One region of the Ensifer sp. ZNC0028 genome, then DNA from elsewhere that is predicted to be linked to it. Evidence: predicted binding sites of a transcription regulator. Region 1 holds the regulator's gene; each other region holds the start of a gene.
The links. The regulator PhoB, encoded in region 1, activates phosphate uptake and scavenging genes when phosphate is short. The targets are predictions, from matches to a motif close to TGTCATNNANCTGTCAT.
Positions count from the first base shown of each region.

Region 2: the regulator PhoB is predicted to act here: its motif matches at 2,719-2,735, upstream of phnD (phosphate/phosphite/phosphonate ABC transporter substrate-binding protein).
Region 3: the regulator PhoB is predicted to act here: its motif matches at 2,055-2,071, upstream of L981_RS24090 (DUF1868 domain-containing protein).
Region 4: the regulator PhoB is predicted to act here: its motif matches at 1,766-1,782, upstream of L981_RS25065 (DUF47 domain-containing protein).

Region 1 covers NZ_JTLA01000105.1:8,097-12,848, forward strand. The annotation lists gene pstB (phosphate ABC transporter ATP-binding protein PstB) at 1-304, shown strand, start outside; gene phoU (phosphate signaling complex protein PhoU) at 355-1,068, shown strand; gene phoB (phosphate regulon transcriptional regulator PhoB) at 1,271-1,954, shown strand; gene L981_RS24360 (GcrA family cell cycle regulator) at 2,022-2,543, opposite strand; gene L981_RS24365 (aspartate aminotransferase family protein) at 2,966-4,165, shown strand; gene argF (ornithine carbamoyltransferase) at 4,270-4,752, shown strand, end outside.
Region 2 covers NZ_JTLA01000091.1:13,246-17,997, forward strand. The annotation lists gene L981_RS21065 (iron ABC transporter permease) at 1-1,539, opposite strand, end outside; gene phnD (phosphate/phosphite/phosphonate ABC transporter substrate-binding protein) at 1,673-2,635, opposite strand; gene L981_RS21075 (response regulator transcription factor) at 2,747-3,439, shown strand; gene L981_RS21080 (sensor histidine kinase) at 3,429-4,752, shown strand, end outside.
Region 3 covers NZ_JTLA01000104.1:2,596-7,347, reverse strand. The annotation lists gene L981_RS24105 (membrane protein) at 1-138, opposite strand, end outside; gene rpmF (50S ribosomal protein L32) at 296-481, opposite strand; gene L981_RS24095 (glutathione S-transferase family protein) at 627-1,274, opposite strand; gene L981_RS24090 (DUF1868 domain-containing protein) at 1,271-2,005, opposite strand; gene mtgA (monofunctional biosynthetic peptidoglycan transglycosylase) at 2,108-2,881, opposite strand; gene L981_RS24080 (polyprenyl synthetase family protein) at 3,027-3,941, shown strand; gene hisC (histidinol-phosphate transaminase) at 3,946-4,752, shown strand, end outside.
Region 4 covers NZ_JTLA01000108.1:20,198-24,949, reverse strand. The annotation lists gene L981_RS25075 (molybdopterin-synthase adenylyltransferase MoeB) at 1-452, opposite strand, end outside; gene recF (DNA replication/repair protein RecF) at 478-1,602, opposite strand; gene L981_RS25065 (DUF47 domain-containing protein) at 1,806-2,450, shown strand; gene L981_RS25060 (inorganic phosphate transporter) at 2,450-3,454, shown strand; gene L981_RS25055 (serine hydrolase) at 3,503-4,752, opposite strand, start outside.

The sequences.
Region 1 (4,752 bases):
TCAGCAGCAGCGCCTCTGCATCGCCCGTGCCGTCGCCGTCAGCCCGGAAGTGATCCTGATGGACGAGCCCTGTTCGGCGCTCGACCCGATTGCGACCGCCAAGGTCGAGGAACTCATCCACGAACTGCGCACGAACTTCACGATTGTCATCGTGACCCATTCGATGCAGCAGGCCGCCCGCGTTTCGCAGCGCACCGCAATGTTCCACCTCGGCAATCTCGTCGAGGAGAACGACACCGACAAGATGTTCACCAATCCGGATGACCAGCGCACCCAGGATTACATCATGGGCCGCTTCGGCTGAGGCCGCATAAGGCTGCAACAGTAACTGCAAAGCGCCCGTAAGGATCGACGATCATGTCCATGCATATCATGTCCGCCTATGACGAAGAACTGAAGTACCTGACGCGCCGCATCTCGGAGATGGGCGGTCTCGCCGAGCAGATGGTCGCTGAATCCGTTCGCGCGCTGGTCAATTCCGACCTCGCTCTCGCGCAGAAGGTGATCTCGGACGACACCGTTCTCGACGACGCCGAGCGCCAGATCGGCGAGAAGGCGATCGTCACCATCGCCAAGCGCCAGCCGGTCGCCGCCGACCTGCGCGAGATCATGGGGTCGATCCGCATCGCCTCCGATCTGGAGCGCGTCGGCGATCTCGGCAAGAACACCGCCAAGCGCGTGATCGCGGTCGCCGGATCCGGCATTCCGCGCAAGCTCGCCCGCGGCCTGGAGCACCTGGCAGAGCTGGCTCTCGTCCAGCTCAAGGAAGTGCTCGACGTGTACGCCTCGCGCTCGCCGGAGAAGGCCAACAGCATCCGCGAGCGCGACGAGGAGATCGATGCGATCTACACCTCGCTGTTCCGCGAACTGCTGACCTACATGATGGAAGATCCGCGCAACATCACGCCCTGCACGCATCTTCTGTTCTGCGCCAAGAACATCGAGCGCATCGGCGACCACGCGACCAACATCGCCGAGACGATCTATTACATGGCGACGGGTGCCCAGCCGGAAGGCGAGCGCCCGAAGGATGACACCACGTCGACGCTGGGCTCGGTCAACGACTGAGCGCCGAGCGCGCCGTAAGCATGCATGCCCTTTGAAATCTGATCCGGTCGCGGCTTCGGTCGCGGCCCCGAATTCCTGTATCTGAAGCACGCGGTTTTCGCCCCGCCTTTGAAATTGGCGGACGTGCTCCAGATTTAGAGTGTCTGAGCGCCGGCCGGGCCGATGAGCCCAAGGGTCGCCCGCGGTAAGGAGACGTTACCTGATGTTGCCAAAAATCGCCGTAGTCGAAGACGAAGAGGCGCTGAGCGTTCTGCTGCGTTACAATCTGGAAGCCGAGGGCTTCGACGTCGACACGATCCTGAGGGGCGACGAGGCGGAGATCCGGCTTCAGGAGCGGCTGCCCGACCTGCTCATCCTCGACTGGATGCTGCCCGGTGTTTCCGGCATCGAGCTTTGCCGCCGGCTGCGCCAGCGCCCGGAGACGGAGCGCCTGCCGATCATCATGCTGACGGCGCGCGGCGAGGAAAGCGAGCGCGTCCGGGGGTTGGCGACCGGCGCCGACGACTATGTGGTCAAGCCATTCTCCACGCCGGAGCTGATGGCGCGCGTCAAGGCGATGCTGCGCCGGGCAAAGCCCGAGGTCCTGTCGACGCTGCTTCGCTGCGGCGACATCGAACTCGACCGCGAGACCCATCGCGTTCACCGCCGCAGCCGCGAAGTGCGCCTCGGCCCGACCGAGTTTCGTCTTCTGGAGTTCTTGATGTCCTCGCCGGGCCGCGTCTTCTCGCGCTCGCAGCTTCTGGATGGCGTCTGGGGCCATGACATCTATGTCGACGAACGCACCGTCGACGTGCATGTCGGTCGCCTGCGCAAGGCTCTGAATTTCTCGAACATGCCCGACGTCATCCGCACCGTTCGCGGCGCTGGCTATTCGCTCGAAAGCTGACAGATCCGGAAATCTCCAACAAAAAAGGGGCCGATCGGCCCCTTTTTTATTGATGCTGTCCGGCTTCTTAGCGGGCCCTGCGGCGCTCGCCCGACGGCTGGTAGGCCAGCCGCGCATGGAAGGTGCAGTAAGGCGACGATTCCGGGGAATCGTTGCCGCAGAAGTGAAACTCTTCCTTCAGCGGGTCGCCGATCGGCCACTTGCAGGTGCGCTCGGTGAGCTGGGTCAGCTCGAGGCGGCGCGACATCGGCACGACAACGTCGGTCCGGGTGCTGAAATCCTGCTCGGCAACGAGATCGACTTCGATTTCTTCCTTGAGAACGACAGCGCCGGCCGTGCGTGCAACCGGGCGGGCCGAAACGCGCGAAGCGTAGTTCGGCGCACGCGGTGCCGAGGTCGGGCGCTTCGGACGGGCCGCCGTCGTGGTGCTACCGCCGGCCTTGGCGCGACCTGGCAGGCTCAGGCGGTGAACCTTGCCGATGACAGCGTTACGGCTGACGCCGCCGAGCTGTGCCGCGATCTGGCTCGCGCTCAGGCCCTCGGACCAAAGCTTCTTCAGTTTCTCCACCCGCTCGTCAGTCCAGTTCATTTCTGCACTCTCCGTTCTCAGCGTTGGGGATGGCAGAATCCCTCACCGCACCCCGGCTGAACCCCGGGGTTGCAAACGCGATAACTCTTTTGGTGACTAGGTCCGCCGCATGCGTCTAGTAATTGAATGTTAACGTACTGACCGCTGGACTCTGTGGCAAGAGTCCCGGGAATCAGGCCGAATCGATTTCGTAGTTTTCCCCAACTTGCTCGGCCGGCGTTGCAATTTTGGCAAGCCCTCCCGGACGATTTTTCTGCTGCCAGGAATCGACCCTTCATGTTGCGCTGCAAGGCTTGGTTTTGTTGACATTGCAGCGCGAAATGGGAATAGTGCCTGCGCCGCCGAAAGGCGGCATTTTTGATTTTTATCGGCCCGCGTGAGGCGCGGGATCGATGTCGATCTGGAGTGAAGGAGAGCCTCGCATGACTGCAACAACGCCGCTTTACGATACCTACATGCGCGCGCCGTTGCGTTTCGAGCGAGGAGAGGGCGCCTGGCTGATCGCTGAAGACGGGACGCGTTATCTCGATTTCGGCGCCGGTGTTGCCGTGAATTCGCTTGGCCACGCGCATCCCCACCTCGTCGAAGCGCTGAAGGCGCAGGCCGACAAGGTTTGGCACCTGTCCAACCTCTATGAGATTGCGGGCCAGGAAAGCCTCGGTCGCCGGCTGACCGCAGTCACCTTTGCCGACAAGGTGTTCTTCACCAATTCCGGCGCAGAGGCGCTGGAATGCGCCATCAAGACGGCACGGCGTTACCACTTCTCCAAGGGTCACCCGGAGAAATTCCACGTCATCACCTTCGAGGGGGCTTTCCACGGCCGCACGATCGCGACGATCGCCGCCGGCGGTCAGCAGAAATACATCGAAGGTTTCGGTCCGAAAGCGCCGGGCTTCTACCAGGTCCCGTTCGGCGACATCGCTGCCGTCAAGAATGCGATCACCGAGGAAACCGCAGCGATCCTGATCGAGCCGATCCAGGGCGAGGGCGGTATCCGCCCGGCGACCAAGGAGTTCATGCAGGAACTGCGCGCGCTTTGCGACGAGTTCGGCCTGCTCCTGATCCTGGACGAGGTTCAGACCGGCGTCGGCCGTACCGGCAAGCTGTTTGCCTATGAATGGGCCGACATCCGCCCGGATATCATGGCGGTCGCCAAGGGCATCGGCGGGGGCTTCCCGTTCGGCGCGTGCCTGGCGACCGAGGAAGCCGCATCTGGCATGGTGGCGGGCACGCACGGCTCCACCTATGGCGGCAATCCGCTGGCCATGGCCGTCGGCAATGCCGTGCTCGACGTCGTTCTGGCCGACGGGTTCCTCACGCATGTGCGCGATGTCGCGCTGGTCTTCCGCCAGGGTCTTGCGTCGCTCAAGGACCGTTTCCCTGATGTCATCGAGGAGATCCGAGGCGACGGTCTGATGCTGGGCATCAAGGTGAAGGGCCCTTCGGCCGATCTGCTGAAGGAAATTCGCGCGGAGAAGCTTCTGGCTGTGCCGGCCGGCGAAAACGTACTGCGTTTGCTGCCGCCGCTGACGATCACGGCCGAGGAGGCCCGCGAGGGCCTGGCACGTATCGAACGCGCCGCCGAGGCGGTTCGCAAGGCAAGCGGCAACGCCGCGGCCTGAAGGTAGCGACCCAAGGCCGACTATGGCGCTAGAATGACCTTCGTGCGAGCACGTATATGGCGTGCCGCACCGGGGATCGATTTTTCAGACAGGAACCGAGTACGATGGCAGGCACCAGACATTTTCTCGATCTTTCGGCCATGACGGCCGCCGACCTCCGGACGATCATCGACGATGCGCGCGTCCGAAAGGCGGCGACCAAGGCCGGAACCGCCGAGAAGCCGCTCGCCGGCAAGATGCTGGCGATGATCTTCGAAAAGCCCTCCACCCGCACCCGCGTTTCCTTCGATGTCGGCATGCGCCAGCTCGGCGGCGAAACCCTGTTTCTGTCGGGCACCGAAATGCAGCTCGGCCGCGCCGAGACGATTGGCGACACGGCCAAGGTCCTGTCGCGTTACGTCGACGCCATCATGATCCGCACCACCGACCACCGCCGTCTTCTGGAGCTGGCCGAACATGCGACGGTCCCCGTCATCAACGGCCTGACCGACGATACCCACCCGTGCCAGATCATGGCCGATATTCTCACCTTCGAGGAGCATCGCGGCCCGGTGAAGGGCAAGACGATTGCCTGGACCGGCGACGGC
Region 2 (4,752 bases), on a different contig from region 1:
CACGACGACCGATGCCAGCCGCCGGAACCAGCCGGCGCCGGCAATCCGGGCCGCCTCTTCCGGATCACGCCCGAGCTGCATCATCGCCGAGATGCCGGCCCGCGAGGCAAAGGGCATCTGGTCGGCAAGGATCGCCAGCACCAGAATGATCGGCGTACCGTAGAGTGCGGGAACGGGTCCGCGCTGAACCGCGAACATCGAGAGATACGCGGCGGCAAAGGCTATTCCCGGCACCAGATACGGCAGGAACGTCACTTGCCGCAGGAACGTGGCAATCATCGTCGAGGACGTGCGGGTAACGGCATAGCCGACGAGGAGCCCGAGGAAGCCTGCGCCGGCAGCAGCCGACCCAACGATCCAGAGCGTATTCCACGTCGCCTGCCAGAATTCCGGCGTCAGGAGGATGCCCTGCTTGAGCGCCGTGGTGCCGAGATCGGAACCGATCCAGTAGGCGAGCGTGAAGTTGTCGAGCGCAAAGACGCCGGGGACCTTCATGACGGTGGTCATGGCGAGCGCCAGCAACGGAACGACGGCGCTGACCAGGAAGACCAGCGTGGCGAGCCCCGCTGCAGGCAGCCGGTAGCCCCGCAGCGACGTCGTGCGGTTCATCGACCCCTTCGAGCCGATGACCACGAAACGACGTGCTTCCTTCAGCAGGTACATGTCGAGCGTGATCGAGATGGTGCCGAGCACGACGATGGTCAACGCGAGGATCGCCCCCATGCCGGTCTGGCTGGTGGAGATGGCGCGAAACAGCGAGGTCGCCAATACGTCGTAGCCGACGGGAACGCCGAGGATATAGGCAACGCCGAAGTCACCGAGACATTTGGCGAAGATCAGCGTGCAGGCCGAAACCAGCGACGGCAGCATCAGCGGCAGGATGATCTTGCGGGCGATCACGCCGTTGCCGGCGCCGATGACACGGGCGGAATCCTCGAGCGTCGAATCGAACTGCCGCAACGCATTGCCGAACAGCAGGATGACGAAGGGCGTATAGTGCAAGGCCAGGATGAGCGTGATCGGCAAGGCGCCGTAGGCTAGCCAGTCAGGCGGGGCGAAGCCGAGCGCTTCCATCCAGCTCGGCTGTCCACCGGTGGTTCGGTTCTTGAAAAGCGTCTGCCACGCAAGAGCAAAGGTCCAGGACGGCAGCATGTAGGGGATGATCAGAACGGTGGCGAACCACTTCTTGCCGGGCACGTCGGTTCGGCTGATCAGCCAGGCCATCGGGATGCCGACCACCAGCGCGACCGCGATCGCACCGAGGGCGATGGTCCCGGTGTGGAAAAGCGGCTGCCAGAAGACGTCGGTGGCGATCTTCGACAGGAAGACGCGGTTGAAATAGTAAAGCGTCAGCTCGCCCATCGATTGCCCGGAGCGGGCCTGGTCGGCGAACTGCACGAAGAATGCGTCCGAAAGCAGAAGCAGGATGGGCGCGGCAATCAGATAGGCGAACAGCACGACCAGACCGACGCCCACCATCGTGGTGGGGTCCTGGTTGTGGACCCTGTAATTGTAAATGGCTTTGCCAAAGTTTCGCATAGCAATCCCGTGGGTTGGAAGCCGCACAGCAGCCTCGGGCGGGTTGGCCCGGCCTGTGGTGACGTTTGTGGTAGGCGCGCGACAGGGCCTGCGCACGCGGCGCATCGGTCTCCTGTCGGGCTGTTGGATGAGGTCAGAAAGTGGAAGCGCCGGCCTTGTCGATGACCTCGCGCACGCTTGCCCAATCCCGATCGTAGCGGATCGGCAGGAAGCGCTCGTCGCCGTGAAACTCGCTCTTCATTTCCGCGGTGAACTCGAAGTCGAAGAAACACCGCTTCATCGCCGCGACCAGCGGCGGGGCGAGATCATGCGCATAGGCAAAGGACGACGTCGGAAAGATGCCGCTGGTGAAGATGACGCGGAGGTCTTCGCGCTTGACCATTCGCCGCTCGATCAAACGTTCCAACACGTCGGACGCGACGGCCGCCATGTCGTAGTCACCCGAGATCACGCCGAGAATGGACTTGTCATGACCGCCGGACATGATCGGCGCATAGTCCTCCCCCGGACTCAGGCCTTCGCCCGGGAAAAGCGCGCGCGGCGCCAGGTGCCCCGAGTTCGAGAACGCGGACGCGTGCGCCACGCGCCGCCCCTTGAGATCGGAGAGGGTCTTGAACGGGGAGTCCGCGCGAACGATGGCAATCAGATTGTAGCCGCGCACCGCATTGCCGATGCCTTTTGCGGCAAAGGGAACGGCGCCGGCGCGGTTGACCGCCTCGACCGTCGGTCCGGTCGAAAAGCCGGCGAAGTGGAGCCGCCCGGAGCGCATGGCTTCGATCTCCGCCTTGCTCGACTGCACCGGGTAATAGACGATCTGGCGGCCGAGACAGGCGCCGAGATGGGTGGTGAAATCCTTGAACAGGCTGGCATAGATGGCCGGCTCCTCGATCGGAGCATAGGCCCAGACGAGCGTCTGCGGATCCCGCCATTTCGAAGGGTCTGTCGGCGCATCGGCAACGAAGTCCTTGTCGGCGTCGCAGTAGCGCTCGTCGAGATCGGGGCTTGCGCCGCAACCGGCTTTCGCCGTTGTCGACACGGGCAACAGCAGCACGCACGCCAATGCGAGGCCGGCCAAAAACAGCCTGTGCGCGTTCATGTCTACCCCTCCCCGAAGCTCCGCTCTCCCGGCGAAAGCTTCATAGTTCTCATCTGCTTTTGATCTGTGTATGGGAGTATCACTGTCACAATCCTGTCACCTGGAAACGCGATGCGCATTCTCCTGATCGAAGACACCCCCGACATCGCCTTTGCCATTTCCATGCGCCTGGAAAAGGAAGGCTACGAGGTCACGACCGCGTTCGACGGCGCGGAAGGAGAGCGGCTCGCCCTCAACGCCTCGCACGATCTGGTGATCCTCGACATCAACCTGCCGAAGCGGGACGGCTTCGCCATCCTGAGTGCCATGCGCCAGGGTGGGCTGACGCGTCCCGTCATCGTCATCACCGCCCGCAACCAGGTTGCCGACAAGGTCGACCTGCTCGAATTAGGCGCTGACGACTATCTGGTCAAACCCTTCGACCTGCACGAGCTTGTTGCGCGCATTCGGGCCGTCTCCCGCCGGCACCTGGGGGCGGCGCAATCGGTTCTGCGCTTGGGCTCGATCTCCATCGACCTTTCGGCCCGCGCGGTGATGCTCGAAGGCCGCCCGCTCGACCTCGGCCGCCGCGAATTCGACGTGCTGGAGGCCTTGGCGACCCGCGCCGGCACGACGGTCAACAAGGAGCAGCTGGTCGTAAAGCTCTTCGGCTATGAGGACACGGGCACGCCGAATGCCGTCGAGTTGCTGGTTTCCCGGGTGCGCCGGAAGCTCGAGGACTGCGACATCGAGATCGTCACGCATCGCGGCGTGGGCTACATGCTGCGCCAGCGCACCGGGAGCGGCGCAAGCGGTGCGGTCTGACTATTCGATCGAGCGCCGCATCCTGTTCAGCGGCGCTGCCCTGCTCATCATCATCGGGCTTTTCCTGTTCTGGATGGTGCGCTGGAATGCGCACAACGCAGCCGAAGAAGCCTTCGACCGCGTGCTCGGCGCGGCCGCACTTTCGATTGCCGACACGGTCTCGATCGAGGACGGCACCGCAAGCGTCGACCTGCCGCATTCCGCCTTCGCCATCCTCGGCACATCCCGGCTCAATCGCATCTTCTATCGGGTGGCAGCCCCCGACGGCACGATCATCACCGGCTCGCCGATCCTCGGTCTGGAGATCCCGCACGGGACGGGACCGCAGTTGCGGCTGGCCGACAGCACCTACAGGGGCGAGCGGATCCGCATCGCCGCCGTCGCTCGCTACAGCACCGACGCAGCCGGCGGCGGCTGGGTCGACGTTCTCGTCGGCGAGACCCGCGAGGCGCGCGATCAGCTCGGGCTGCACCTGACCTTCAATGCGGCCCTTCCCGCAATCGCCGTATCCGTGCTGGCATTCCTGCTGATCTGGCTGGCGGTCCGCCAGGCTTTCGCACCGCTGAGAACGGTCGAGGCCGATTTGCGCCACCGAGCTTCGTCTGATCTGAGCCCGGTCTCCGGCCCGGTACCAAGGGAGGTGAGCGCACTGATCTCGGCGCTGAACGACTTCATGGGCCGGCTTGATTCCGTGCTTGTCGGCCTGAAGAGCGTGACGGCCGACGCCGCCCATCAGTTGCGCACGCCGCTGACTGCCTTGCGCGCACTTGCAGAACTTTCGATCGACGAAGCGCCGTCGGGCAGATTGCGTGACATTCTCGGGCGCATCCACGCCAACTCGGTCAATGCCAGCGTTCTCGCAAACCAGCTTCTGTCGGATGCAAGCACGCTGCACGGCATTGAATCGCGTCTGCGCGAGACCCTCGACATGCGCCTCGTTGTGCGGGAGGCCATCCGTCGCCTGCAGGCCGAAGGTTCCTATCCCGCCCTCGACGACATGCTCACGCTTAACCTGCCCAGCAACGCCGTCGAGATCGAGGCAGAGGCCGTCAGTCTGCGCGAGATGATACGCAACATCATCGAAAACGCGCTGGTACACGCGCCGGGATCTATCGAGGTCACCGTGACGGAGGCGGATCGCCTGGTCCGTTTCGTTGTTTCCGATCGGGGGCCCGGAATTCCCATGGAGATGCGCAAGCAAATGTTCGAACGCTTTTCCCGGGCCGACAGCAGCAAACCGGGCTCGGGCCTTGGGCTTGCCATTGCCAGAACCGTCGCGGAAGCCATGGGCGGCAGCATCAGCCTCGACGATC
Region 3 (4,752 bases), on a different contig from region 1:
CATCGTCCAGGTCGCGCCTGAAAGCATGGAGAGCGACACCATGTCGGCGTTCAGGCCGGCGAGGCCGCCGAACATTCCGATCATCGCGAGATTGTAGATTGCAAAAGGCAGGATCAGCAGCGGTATGGCAGCAAGCATCAGAACTCCTTGACCGCGTTTATGGGGGACCATGTTCGTGCGGCGTCGTCACGCAAGGCGCCAGCGATACCACGGCGTCCAAGCAAGATCATGTCAGATGCAAAACAAAAGGGCCGGCAGAGCCAGCCCTTTGAACCTAATCCGCGAACGGAAACGCTTATGCGCTTTCCTTCGGGGTCAGAACCTGACGGCCACGGTACATGCCGGTCTTCAGGTCGATGTGGTGCGGGCGACGCAGTTCGCCGGAGTTCTTGTCTTCGACGTAGGTCGGGGTCTTCAGAGCGTCAGCCGAACGGCGCATGCCACGCTTGGACGGGCTCGTTTTTCTTTTAGGTACAGCCATTTCATTCTCCACTTATCGGGCAAACACTGTTCAGCAGCCGAAATGGCCGTGTAAAACAGATGTTAATCACGGAAATTTGGCGCGCTTATACATGGCCAGCTGCTGTTTGACCAGTCCCCACGGGCAATTTTTCGACTCGACCTTTTCAGATCTCGTCTTCGATGACGACCCAAGGCTCTGCGCGGGCGGCTTCTTCCCATTTCAGGAACGCCGGATGTGCCTTTACGCGGTTCATGTAGCCGAGCGTTTCTGGATCCGCAACGAGATCATAGACGTCGAAGCGGTTGACCACAGGTGCGTACATCGCATCGGCCGCGGTGAAGGCGCCAAAGAGGAACGGACCGCCGGATTGGGCGAGCGCCTGCCGCCAGATCGTCTCGATGCGAGCGACATCCGAACGGACGTCCTCGGCAACGTCCAGCGCCTTCTTCGCCCGGCGGACATTCATCGGGCAGGCGCCGCGCAACGCCCTGAAACCGGAGAGCATTTCCATCGAATAGCTGCGCGCCCGGGCGCGCGACTGACGGTCGGCCGGCCACAGCCCTGCATCGGGAAAAAGCTCGGCGACGTAGTCGATGATCGCCAGCGATTCCCAGACAAGGAAATCGCCATGCCTAAGCAGCGGCACCTTACCCGTCGGCGAGACCGCGCGAATGTCCGGGTTTCCCGCGGCGAAGTCGAAGGGGATGACCACCTCGTCGAAGGCGATGCCTGCCGCCGTCATCGCGATCCATGGCCGCATCGACCAAGACGAATAGTTCTTGTTGCCGACAAAAAGCGTAAGTCCGGTCATTTCCGTTCCTTGGTTGCTGGTCTCTCCGAGAAAACGATCAGTTCCTCGAAATGGTTCATGTCCTCGAACGAGCAGAAGGCGGGTGGATCGAGCGCGATCACCGGCACCTGCTCGCGCAGAAAAGCGAGCTGTTCGTCCAGCATCATCTGCCAGCGCGGTAGCGCAGAATCGTCGAGCCAATCGACGGGGTAGGCATAGGTGATGTGGAATTCGTAATCGTCATGATCAGGATGGCGATAGCCAAAGGCTTCTGCGAAAGCGTCGCGCCAGGCTTTAAGGCAAGCGCGGTCGGCGGCACCGTCGCCTTCGAGCGCAAGGCCCGTCGGCGTAACCTCAGTCACGCGGGCGCGGAACTGCTCCAGCGGCGCAAAATCCGCAAGCCGTTCGCGGTAATACGCCGTCATCACCTCGATCGGCGTATCGAGCGGCATGCCAGCCGGCCAGTAAGGAAGCTTCCGGCGGTGTTCGATGATGCCCTGGAAGATCGTCATGTGCAGGCTGGACGGGTGGGTAAAGGCGAACTGCCGCGCCTCGGGCATCGCCATCAACCGGTCGCGCACCGCAAGTACGGCGACCTCGGAACGCGATCCAGCGGTGACGTGAGAGACGACGGTGTTGCCCGGTTCCGGCAGGAAGCGGCCTTCGGGGTCGTAGCGCGTTCCGAGATGTCTCGGCAGGGCATGGTTGGCGTTGCGGCCAAAGGCGAGAAGCGAGGGGGAAATCAAGGTCATGGAGCGATCGGGCCTTTCAAGGGGAGAGAGGCCCAGATGGCAGAACTCTACAACGCGAGCATGACATCGCCCAGTGAGCCCATCCAATGAAAAGGTCTGATCCTAATTATAAAGGCAGGTGATGTAACCGCCGGAGCGGCTGGCGCGGCGCTCGATCAGGTTCGCCAGGCGCTTGAGACCGCGGCCGGGTTTGCCGGCGTTGCGCTCTTTCGGATTGGGCAGCGAGACAGCAAGCAGCGCCGCCTGCCGTCGCGAAAGCTTCGACGCCGAAATCCCGAAATGGTGGCGGGCAGCCGCCTCGATACCATAGATCCCGTCGCCCCATTCGGCGATATTGAGATAGATCTCCATCATCCGCCGCTTGCTCCAGACGAAGTCGGCGGCAACCGCCAGCGGCAGTTCCATGCCCTTGCGCAGGAAGGAGCGGCCGTTCCAGAGATAGAGGTTTTTCACGGTCTGCATCGGAATGGTGCTGGCTCCACGGGTGGATTCCCCTTCGAGCGCATCCTCGACCACGCCCCGCATCTGGCCCCAATCGACGCCGTCATGGGCACAGAATTGGCCATCCTCCGACATCATTACCGACTGCACCAGAACCGGGGCGATATCGTCGAACTCGACCCATTGCCGATCGTAGCCGCGCAGCAGCACGAGATCGCGCAGCATCAGCGTTGAAACCGGATGAATGAACTCCACCAGATAGAGAACGATCAGTGCGTAAGGAAGGACGAGCAGGCCAAGCACGGCGAGCACGATCTGGCGGCGGCGCGTGCGCAACGTCCGGCGAAGCGAAGACCAGCGACTGGAAGGCACTTCGCCCTCCTCGCGCGCTTCCGGAACGACGTTCGCGGCCTGACTGTTCACCTCGCTGTCCATCCGCTTCTCTTAGTGCATGCGCAGGCAGAGTTGAACGGGCTTTCTGGCAAAAGGCAAGGCGTGCAGGCGGCTGTCCCAGGGAAAGCGCGCGGCTGCGACACGAATCCCCGTTGAAAGCCCTCTTCGCCCATGTCAAAGAGCGCGCATGAGCCAGGAACCATCGCCTTTTACCCGTCGCCTCGCCGCCAATGCCCGCACCGTCGAGGCGCTGCTGGAACGTCTGCTCGGCCAGACGACGGAAGCCGACGAAATCGCCCGGCCGGCAAACCTGTTGGGTGCCATGCGCCACGGCGTGCTGAACGGCGGCAAGCGCCTGCGCCCCTTCCTGGTGATCGAATGCGCCGATCTGCTCGGCAGCAATCGCGACGCGGCCCTGCGCGTCGGCGCGGCACTCGAATGCGTGCATTGCTACTCGCTCGTCCATGACGACCTGCCGGCGATGGACGACGACGACATGCGCCGCGGCCAGCCGACCGTGCACAAGGCCTTCGACGAGGCAACGGCGATCCTTGCCGGCGACAGCCTGCTGACCTTCGCCTTCGACATCATCGCAGCCCCCGAGACCTCGCTTTCGGATGCTCAGAAGGTGGCACTGGTTCTGGCGCTCGGACGCGCCGCCGGCCACGGCGGCATGGCCGGCGGACAGGCGCTCGACCTGGCCGCGGAAAAATTGCCGCCGGACGAGGCCGGGATCGTCACATTGCAGGCGATGAAGACGGGGGCCCTCATCCGCTTTGCCTGCGAGGCTGGAGCCATCGTCGCCGGCGCCTCCAGGGACGATCGCGCGCGGCTTCGCGCCTTTGGCGAAAAGATCGGCCTTGCCTTCCAGCTTGCCGACGACCTGCTCGACCTCACCGCCGATGCGGAGACCATGGGCAAGGCAACCGGCAAGGACGCCGCCCGCGGCAAGGGCACGCTGGTGGCCCTCCATGGCCAGGCCTGGGCGGAAGAGCGGCTGGAGCAACTGGTCGCAGAAGCCGAAGTGCTGCTTGCGCCCTATGGCGAGCGCTCGGCCATTCTCGTCGAAGCCGCCCGTTTCATCGCCAACCGCAGGAGCTAGATCCATGAGCAAGTACTGGTCGCCGATCGTCTCCAAGCTGAAACCCTACGTGCCGGGCGAACAGCCGCGCATCGAAAACCTGGTGAAGCTCAACACCAACGAATGCCCCTACGGCCCGTCTGAGAAGGTGCTCGACGCGATCGCCGCGGCAGCGAGCAACGATCTTCGCCTTTATCCCGACCCGCTGGCGCTGAAGCTGCGCCAGGCGATTGCCACGCGCTATGGCGTGACCACCGAAGAAGTGTTCGTCGGCAACGGCTCCGACGAGGTGCTGGCGCATATCTTCGCCGGCCTGTTGAAACATGACGCGCCGCTGCTGTACCCGGATATTTCCTACAGCTTCTATTCGACCTATGCGCGACTCTTCGAGATCGACACGGTCGAGGTGCCGCTCAACGATCGCTTCGAGATCGATCTCGCCGACTACGATCGGCCCTCAGGCGCGATCATCCTGCCGAACCCCAACGCCCCGACCGGCATAGCCTTGCCGCTCGCCGACATCGATCGGCTGGTCGCAAGCCATCCGGACCAGCCCGTCGTCATCGACGAGGCCTATGTCGACTTCGGCGGAGAGTCCGCCGCAACGCTGGTTTCGAAATTCGAGAACCTGCTGGTCGTCCAGACCTTCTCCAAGTCGCGTGCGCTTGCCGGCCTGCGCGTCGGCTTTGCCATCGGCCAGCGACCGCTGATCGAGGCGCTGGAGCGGGTGAAGGACAGCTTCAATTCCTATCCGCTCGGCCGTCCGGCCCAGGCTGGCGCCATTGCCGCAATCGAGGACGAAGCCTGGTTCGAGGAGACCCGTGCCAAGATC
Region 4 (4,752 bases), on a different contig from region 1:
GGAATGCCGACCGCTGCCGCCGTATCGGCGGCGAGGGAGCGGGTATCGAAATTGTCCGAGCCGTCGATCACCAGATCGTACTGCCGGAAAAGCGCCTCGGCATTGTCGGCGTTGAGGCGCAGCCTGTGTTCGTCGACGCAGACATGCGGGTTGAGCGATGTGATCGCCTCGGCGGCCCGCTCGACCTTGGCGCGGTCGATGTCTTCGGTACGGTGGATGATCTGCCGCTGCAGGTTGGAAAGCGCGACCGCATCGTCGTCGACGATGCCGATCCGGCCGATGCCGGCGGCGGCAAGATAGACAAGCACCGGAGCGCCGAGGCCGCCGGCCCCGATCACCAGCACGCGGGCTACCTTCAGCCGTTGTTGCCCCGCGCCGCCGATTTCCGGCAGCACGATATGACGGGCGTAACGGGTGATCTCCGATTGGTCGAGCTTGTTCTCACCGGTCATGGCAATCCTCCTCGGTGACTTCTGCTTATCCCGTAACGCTGCCATGCGAAACGGTCAGGAAGCGGCCGCGTTCGCCGAGCGCCTCAAACATCGATTGGTCCGTCCCGGTCATGAAGGCCTGGCCGCCAAGGCCGTCGACGAGATCGAACAGAGCCGCGCGCCGGTTGACGTCGAGATGGGCGGCGATCTCGTCGAGCAGCAGGATCGGCGCGTGGCCGGTCATGTCGCCGACGAGGCGCGCATGCGCCAGCACCAGGCCGACGAGCAGCGCCTTCTGCTCCCCGGTCGAGCAGCGTGCTGCCTCCATGTCCTTCTCGCGGTGACGCACGAGCAGGTCGCTCCGGTGCGGCCCGTCGAGCGTGCGCCCCGCCGCGGCGTCGCGCGGACGTCCATCACGCAGCATCGTCAGATATTGTTCTTCCAGATCATAGGCCGGACGATGGCCCTCGTCGTCGAGAAAGCCCGACAACGCCAGGCGCGCCGACGGAAAGACGCTCTCGTCGACAGTGCGCTCGACCAGCGCCGTCAACAGACCGAGCATTTCCTGCCGCGCCAGCGCCATGGAGACGCCGAGACCGGCCATTTCCTTTTCGATCGCCGTCAGCCAGGAAGGGTCCGGGCGGAATTCACCGAGCAGCCGGTTGCGACTGCGCATCGCCCGGTCGAATTCGCTGGCGCGACGGCCGTGCTCCGGATCGAGCGACAGCACAAGACGATCGAGGAAACGCCGCCGGTCGGCCGAAGGCCCGGTAAAGAGCCCATCCATCGATGGCGTCAGCCAGAGGACGCGCAGGTGATCGGTCAGTTCGTCGACGGTCGCTGCCGGTGTTCCATTCAGCCGCAGCCGCCGGGATTGCCCTTCCGTGACGCCGGCAGTCCCGGTGCCGATCTCGACGGTTCCCTCCATGCCCTCGACTTCCGCAAAGACCGAGAACCCGTCGCCGGCACCGACCCGGGTCACGTCCGCATAGGCTGCGCGCCTGAGGCCGCGGCCGGGCGAAAGGAAAGAGACGGCTTCCATGAGGTTGGTCTTGCCGGCGCCGTTCTCCCCCGTCAGCACCACATGGCGCTGATCGAGCTCAAGCGAGAGGGCCGCATAGTTGCGGAACTCCGTAAGCTTCAGGCGGTTGAGAAAGACCTTGTTTGGCATCGGCAGTCCGGATTCGACGTTGGGCGCAGCTAGGACGAAAGCGCCTGCCAAGGCAAGGCGAAATGGGACGCGTCGCCATATCGTGCAAGATAGGCCGATATCGACAGGGGAAAGGCGACAAACCCCTTTGATTCGGTGCTTTTCATAAAGGACCTAGTGAAATATGACAGCCGCATGACAATCCACAGATGGATATACGTGTGATGCTGGCCTGGTTCCGCAAACTTCTTCCCCGCGAGGATCGCTTCTTCGACCTCTTCGCAAAACATTCGCGCACCGTCGTCGGTGCTGCCGATGCGCTCGACAAGGTTCTCGCTGGCGGCGACGATCTGGAAAAACACTGCGACCGGATCGTCGCGCTCGAGGATGAGGCGGACCACATCACCGCCGAGGTGCTGCTGGCCGTGCGCCGGTCCTTTATCACGCCCTTCGACCGCGGCGACATCAAGGATCTGATCCAGTCGATGGATGACGCCATCGACATGATGCACAAGACCGTCAAGACGATCCGCCTTTACGAACAGAAGAGCTTCGATCCCGGCATGCGCGAAATGGGCACCACGGTCGTCAAGGCCGCGCACCTGATCGCCGAGGCCATTCCGCTGCTCGATCGGATCGGCGCCAATCACGACCGCCTGATCGCGATCGCCGAAGAAGTCACCCGCATCGAGGGCCGCTCCGACGAACTGCACGAACAGGGCCTCAAGGACCTGTTCCGCCGCCACGGCGCCAGCAACCCGATGGCCTATATCATCGGCAGCGAGATCTATGGCGAACTCGAAAAGGTGGTCGACCGCTTCGAGGACGTCGCCAATGAAATCAGCGGCATCGTGATCGAGAACGTCTGATGGATGCGACGCTCGCCTTTCCGTTGCTCGTCGGGCTGATCGGCATCGCGCTGTTCTTCGACTTCCTGAACGGTCTGCACGACGCCGCCAACTCGATCGCGACGATCGTCTCGACACGGGTGCTGAGACCGCAGTACGCGGTCATGTGGGCGGCCTTCTTCAACTTCATCGCCTTCCTGTTCTTCGGCCTGCACGTGGCCGAAACGCTGGGCAAGGGCATCATCGATCCCGGTATCGTCACGCCGCTGGTGATCTTCTCGGCCCTGATCGGCGCGATCGTCTGGAACATCGTCACCTGGCTCTTCGGCATCCCCTCGAGCTCGTCGCATGCGCTGATCGGCGGCCTCGTCGGTGCCGGTCTTGCCAGCACCGGTTTCAGCTCCATCGTCTGGACCGGACTTCTGAAGACCGTTGGCGCCATCTTCATGTCGCCGGCGATCGGCTTCTTCCTGGCGCTGCTCCTGGTGCTGATCGTTTCCTGGATCTTCGTGCGCCAGACGCCCTTTGCCGTCGACCGCACCTTCCGGGTGATGCAGTTCATCTCGGCCTCAATGTATTCGCTCGGCCATGGCGGCAACGACGCGCAGAAGACCATGGGCATCATCGCGGTGTTGCTCTACTCGCAGGGCTATCTCGGCTCGGAATTCTACGTGCCGTTCTGGGTGGTGATCACCTGCCAGGCGGCGATCGCGCTCGGCACGCTGTTCGGCGGCTGGCGGATCGTGCATACGATGGGGTCGAAGATCACCAAACTCAACCCGATGCAGGGCTTCTGCGCCGAAACCGGCGGGGCGATCACGCTCTTTGCCGCCACCTGGCTCGGCATCCCGGTCTCGACCACCCACACCATCACCGGCGCGATCATCGGCGTCGGCGCGGCCCGCCGGGTCTCGGCCGTCCGCTGGGGGCTTGCCGGCAACATCGTGATTGCCTGGTTCATCACCATGCCGGCCGCGGCGGCGATTTCGGCGCTCGCCTACTTCACCATCGATCTCTTGTTCTGATCGATGCGGAAATCGCCTCCCGCCTGCTTATGAGGCGGGAGGCGACTATCATTTCGAGACCCGAGGTGCGGGGCTGTTCTGCCCGCCCTGGTGCAAGGTCAGGCTTTCGGCACGGTCGCCCTTGAGCGTGAAGCTGATCTGGGCATCGATGAGCTTCGTAAAGAAGCGGTGCTCGGCCTCCGGAAGGATTTCGAGCCGATCCTGCCCGGTCGCCTGGGCAAAAAGGCTTTCACCATCCCGAAAGATCGTAAGTTCGAAATCCGGAGCCAGCCTGTAGGTGCCGATATAGGCATCATAGCGCGCCGGATCGATCGCTATGGCCGTGCGTTTGACGATTGGCGGCGCGAGCGGCGCGCTGCGATTGAGCAGATGGCGGCCGATGTCGTCGACGCCGACGTCGGTCGACGCATTCGACAGGGCGACCACGCCGACACCCGTCGACGGACGGTAGCCGACGAAGGATCGGTAACCGCCGGTGCCGCCATTGTGCCAGATGAACTGCTCGTCGCCCTTGCCCGAGACGACCCAGCCGAGCGCCTGCTGATCGCGATCGCCGTTGCCGATCGGCTGGCGGGTCGCCAGCAGAGTGGTGAAGGCGGGAGCGAGCGGCGATGCCGTCTTTCCCATGGCCGCCTCGAGGAAAAGCAGGAGATCGTCCACGGTCGAGCGGAGGGCGCCTGCGCCCTGCAGAACGTCGAGATCCCAGTCGCTGACCGGCTCCAGGGCCGCGTCGTGGCCCGTTGCCCGGCGTTCGGCCCAGTCGGGTCGCGACGTGATGGCCGTATCCTTCATGCCGAGGGGAAGGGCGATGCGGCTGATGATGAGGTCTTCATAGGAGAGCCCGGCCTTCAGCGCGATCGCGTGGCCGAGAAGCCCGGCGCCGAGGTTGGAGTATTCATGCTCGACGCCGGGGCGGCGCTGCGGCTTGTGGCTGGAGAGGAAGGCATAGAGCTTTGCCGCGTCGTAGCCGGCATAGGGATTGCTCATGTCGGCCGGCACCATATTGCTGGGCAGCCGCGGCAGGCCGGACATGTGCGTTGCGAGGTCGCCGAGCGTGATCGGCGTCTGCTTGTCCTCGGGCATGATCACGCGCTCGGGCAGAAGCGTGACCACAGGTGTGCCGAGGCTGAGCGTGCCTTGCTCCATCGCATCGGCCAGCAGCAGCGCGGTAAAGACCTTGGTGATCGAGCCGATCTCGAACACCGTCTGCCCGTCGACGGCGCGCGGATCGCCTTTGGCCGGATGGCCATGCGCGATGACGCGCCGGCCATTGGCATCGATGATACCGACGACGATAC